One region of the Neobacillus canaveralius genome, then DNA from elsewhere that is predicted to be linked to it. Evidence: predicted binding sites of a transcription regulator. Region 1 holds the regulator's gene; the other holds the start of a gene.
What was found. Region 1 encodes Rex, which represses fermentation and respiration genes when NADH is low (regulators of the CRP and FNR family bind a similar motif). Its sites were predicted from a motif close to TTGTGAAATATTTCACAA; they were not measured.

Region 1 (2,461 bases):
GATAATCTTTAAAATTGAAACAACCTTACGATTATTAGTAGAATGTAGAATAGGGTAAAATATTTTTATTAGCTGCTTAAAGGAGATTTTTTAATTTGAAAAGGGAATATTGGATTATTTTAATTGTCTATATAGCCATGCAGTTATCAAGCCTAGCAGGAATTCCTGGACTTATGTTCCTATTTGGATATTTAGGAATGGACCAAGGGCTCGTTGTCCCCTACTGGTTAATTTTCAGCTTCACCCTTGCACTAGTTATTATTCTTTTTCTATTACGCACAGAATTAAAGAAACCAGGGTTGAACGAAAGAGGCAGTTCCTTTGGCTTTTCTGCCGTCTGGGCTGTATTTGGTGTATTCCTAGCCCTATTTGCCCAAGCTCTTGCTGCGAATATTGAACGGCTTATCGGGGTTGAGATGGGCTCAGAAAACACACAGCAAATTCTCAACATCATTGAGTCCTTTCCTCTCGCCATCTTAGTTAGTTCAGTAATAGGACCCATATTAGAGGAAATCGTGTTTCGGAAAATTATTTTCGGTGCTCTCCACAAACGGTTTAACTTTTTCTTCTCAGCACTAATCAGTTCTGTCATTTTTGCCTTAGCCCATATGGAGCCGCATCATGTACTTCTCTATTCGGCAATGGGTTTTACTTTTGCATTTCTCTATGTAAAAACAAAACATATCCTTGTACCGATTTTTGCCCATGTTGCCATGAATACATTAGTTGTCGTCATGCAGTCAGTATATAAAGATGACATTGATAAAATTCTTCGTGAGGCAGAAGGTATTCAAAACTTTATCGGAGGCTTTCTATGAGACGTTCACCCTTGTTTTCCGGAGTCATTTATATTGTTCTTGGCTGCTTATTTACTTATTTTGCGATTGAAGATGTCACCCTAAACGGATGGGGATTTTTCAGTTACCTGCTCGTTATACTTGCTACCTTTGACTTCGGATCTGGCTTAAGAATGATTTTCTTTTACAATAGATATAAAGACAAAATAAAGAAATAACGATTTAAAACGGGCTTTTAAACATTACAGCCAAAAAAAGACCTTTTCACTTTACGTAGTGGAAAGGTCTTTTACTTTACTTTATTCTTCTACTTCCTCTGTAGGGTAGTGTTTCAGGAAGTAAATAAGTGATTGTAATTCGACTGCCAAGTCGATATGATGCACCCGAATGGAGGCAGGAACATTTAATCTTGCAGGTGTAAAATTCAATATCGCTTTAATATTGGAATTTACAAGTCGATCTGTAATTACCTGTGCCACTGGAGCAGGTACCGTCAGGATGGCAACATGAATATCATCATTACTTAAAACCTTCTCGAGCTCATCCATATGATACACAGGTACATCCCGGATTGTCGTTCCCATTTTGTTCGGATCAACATCAAAAGCACATTCAATTTTTGTATTATTATTTTTTAAAAAGTTATAATTTAGAAAGGCCGTACCAAGATTACCTACACCAATTAACGCTACTTTTGTTAATTCATCTTGATCTAGTGTTTTCCGAAAGAAGGTTAATAGGTAATTGACATTGTAGCCATATCCCTTTTTTCCTAAGGCTCCAAAATATGAAAAGTCCCGGCGGATCGTTGCCGAATCCACCTTCACTGCCTCACTTAATTCTGCTGACGAAACCCTCTGTTTACCGGAAGAATGCAGATTCTTTAAAAATCGATAATATAAGGGCAGCCGTTTTGCTGTCGCTTGTGGTATTTTCATCGTCTCATTACTCATATTCTCCCACCCCCTATAGATAGTTTAATCATTTATCTAATTTGTTCCGTCCTATGGAAATCTCCGTTTTTTCCGCCGGTTTTCTCGACCAAATAGGTTTTTCCAATTACCATACCCTTATCCACTGCCTTACACATATCATAAACAGTCAGCGCACAAGTGGATGCAGCTGTTAACGCTTCCATTTCAACACCTGTATTTCCTTTTGTTTTAACTGCAGCGGCTATATTTAATGTATAAGCAGACTCGTTTTCTTTTTCCCATGAGAAGGATATATTGACTCCTGTCAAAGGTATAGGATGGCACATCGGGATTAAGTCCCATGTTTTCTTTGCCCCCATAACAGCAGCAACTTGAGCCACAGCAAGAACATCGCCCTTTTTCATTTCATTATTTGTTATTTTATCATAAATTTCTTTACTAACCGTAATGCTGGAATGAGCAAGTGCCGAACGAGCCGTCTCTGGCTTATCGCTAACGTCCACCATTTTCGCTCTTCCTTCTTCGTTAAAATGAGTAAATTCAGACATAAACAATATCCTCCCACAAAAAATCATACTATATTTTTCACAATTTGTCTGTGAAACTTTGAGCGAATGATGAAAAATTTACATTTTTTTCTTTCCGGATATTCTGTTATTTTTTCCAACACCATGGCACTTTATTGCCGTCATGGTTGGAATAAGGTACACTTAATTTAGTAATAGAGGT
Region 2 (2,461 bases), on a different contig from region 1:
GAGATAAGCCCACTATTAATGTGGCTAATGTCAACGTAACGGCTGGATCTGCTGTTGGTGATTTCCACCAAAGTGTTCCGTCCACTACGACTGAAAATGGAAGCCCTAGCATATTTGCTACAAAGATATACATGATGATGGTAATTCCGAGAATATGGAATCGTCCGCCATCTTTCCAATCCATCGTACTGTTAATAATGTTTTTAACAAAATCCATAACCCATTCCATGAAGTTTTGCATTCCGGTTGGTTTCATGGCCAGTCTACGAGTGGATAGGACGGCTAACAAAAAGACAATTGCACTTGCTATGGTAATCATCAAAATGTTTGCCAAATTAAATTGGAGCCCAAGAAACGTAACTATTGGAGCTTCGTGATGCAACAGTATTCACCTCGCTTCCCCCGCTATTTATCTGAAAATAAATTTTGCGTAAAAAAATCTATCATAATGACAATGTAGGATGTCATTAATCCTATAACCACACTAATGAGATGGAATTGCTCAGGATACCTCATTGTGATGACAATCGCCAGTGCACCGGTTGCCATTCGTGAAAACGATCCAAGTGAACGGACAGTTCTTCCTTCAGCCGCCGCTTGTCCAAATTTGTCGATTTTTCGAGCCATCAACCACAAATTAAAAAGGCTCAAACTTGTCCCAAGAATCAATCCAAGAAAGATTGATTGCTGCGAAGTGAACCCCCAGCCAAGCACATAAAAAGACAATAAAAAAAACATCCACTTTCGCTGTCGGGTAAACATGGTTTGAAATTCTGGCATGGTTGGTTTAGTCTCCTGAATAGAACTTGCGAATTGAAATGAGCATGGAGTAAATCCCGGCCGCTAAACCAATAAACAGTCCAACTATTAAGAAAATTGGTTCGGTACCCCACACTTTATCCAGCCATCTGCCTGCAAAAATCCCAATCAAAATGGACCCAACAAGAGAAGCTAGGATGGCAGACATTAGGGCATACGCCTTGAATGGATTGCGGTTTTCATTACGCATACTATCGCATCCTCACCTTTAGAGAATACATCAAAAAACGAGGTTTATGTACGTATGAGAATGTGTCGAATTTTCGAGAATTTTGTGAAATTACATGAAAACCCTCTCATTTTACATCCTTTGTTAGCATACCTCAGCCATTTTCCAATGTCAATGGATTTACGTGAATTAATCCACAAACTATTCTGAGTAATTTCTTCCATTTGGAAGTTTTAGTTAACACTATAATTGTAGTGTAATTACGCTTTATTTTAGCAATGTAATTGTGACAATTCTGTGAACAAATTTGACAAGGAGTGGCTTCGTATGTCCACCCCTTTTTTCTTATCGAACCACTTCTCCGATTACGAGCATCGTTTCAATAAAGTCTTCCTTTCCAGCCTTTTTGGCAAATACCTTCGCAAGATAGACTCCATCTGGAGGTAGATTTTCTTCTGTTATTACCTTGCTCACCAATCCCTTCTTAACATTCTGATTCGTGTCTAAGAAGCCAACAAATCTGAAATCATCGGGATTGAAAAGAGCGATACCAAACTCCTCGGCCCCACCTGGCAGGTACACTTCATACCGGTAGGTTCCCTGCTGGTCGCCATCCTTAAAGTCAAACCCCATTACTCTCGGGTAGTTAGGTTCTTCAAGAACATAGATATAAGGAATTTGAATCGGATTTGCCCCGGCATGGATGGTTAGATAACCGTCATGAATTTTCCCCTTCAGCTCGACAGGATTCACTTCTAGTTCTAGTTTTACATCCCGTGTTTCTCCAGGCACTAGTGTGAAGGCCAACGGGAAACGCCATTTCAATCCATCTGCTTGTTTTGGTATGTCGAACGTATAACGCACAGGCTTATCACTTAGGTTCTCAACATGTAAAAAGGTTTTGTGATTGTCTCCTTCACTTTCAAATTTTCCAAATCGGAGTGAACTTGGACTGACAAGGGAAGTGGCTTTCACTGCTTCAATCACCTGAATTCTCCCTGCCCCCTGCTCATAGGTCCGATATAGTTTTCCGTTTTTCTCTAACGGTTTGGCCGTATTCATTAACGCCGCCTTAATTTGGTCCGGCGTCCACTCTGGGTGAGCCTGTTTAATCAGCGCACACGCCCCCGCCACATGCGGTGCAGCCATACTCGTGCCCTGCAGTGAAAGATAGCCGCCAGGAATGGTCGAGTTAATTGCCACACCAGGTGCCACAATATCAGGCTTCACCTCCCAAGTATCAGTTACCGGTCCCCTCGAACTGAAGTCTGCAAGGAGGTCTTTTTCCTCAGAGATATTTATTGTTGCCAAGGTGTTCGTTTTGCTTTTTAAAAGCTCCCCATCCTTCTTCGTGATTGAACCGACAGGTATGTCAATCTTCTCCTCGAGATTGCCCATAAAGCCGCCGCTTAAATTATTGTAAATAATCACTGCCTTAGCTCCAGCGTCACGGGCATTTTTCGCCTTCTCAGA

Region 2: ABC255_RS01405 (AtpZ/AtpI family protein) is a predicted target of Rex. The motif match lies at 1,171-1,188, and genes of this name have one in related genera.

What each region holds. Positions count from the first base shown of each region.
Region 1 covers NZ_JBDFLL010000002.1:128,442-130,902, forward strand. The annotation lists gene ABC255_RS28835 (CPBP family intramembrane glutamic endopeptidase) at 96-818, shown strand; gene ABC255_RS28840 (YdiK family protein) at 815-1,015, shown strand; gene ABC255_RS28845 (redox-sensing transcriptional repressor Rex) at 1,097-1,750, opposite strand; gene moaC (cyclic pyranopterin monophosphate synthase MoaC) at 1,783-2,280, opposite strand.
Region 2 covers NZ_JBDFLL010000001.1:286,879-289,339, reverse strand. The annotation lists gene atpB (F0F1 ATP synthase subunit A) at 1-382, opposite strand, end outside; gene ABC255_RS01410 (ATP synthase subunit I) at 406-780, opposite strand; gene ABC255_RS01405 (AtpZ/AtpI family protein) at 788-1,009, opposite strand; gene ABC255_RS01400 (S8 family serine peptidase) at 1,334-2,461, opposite strand, start outside.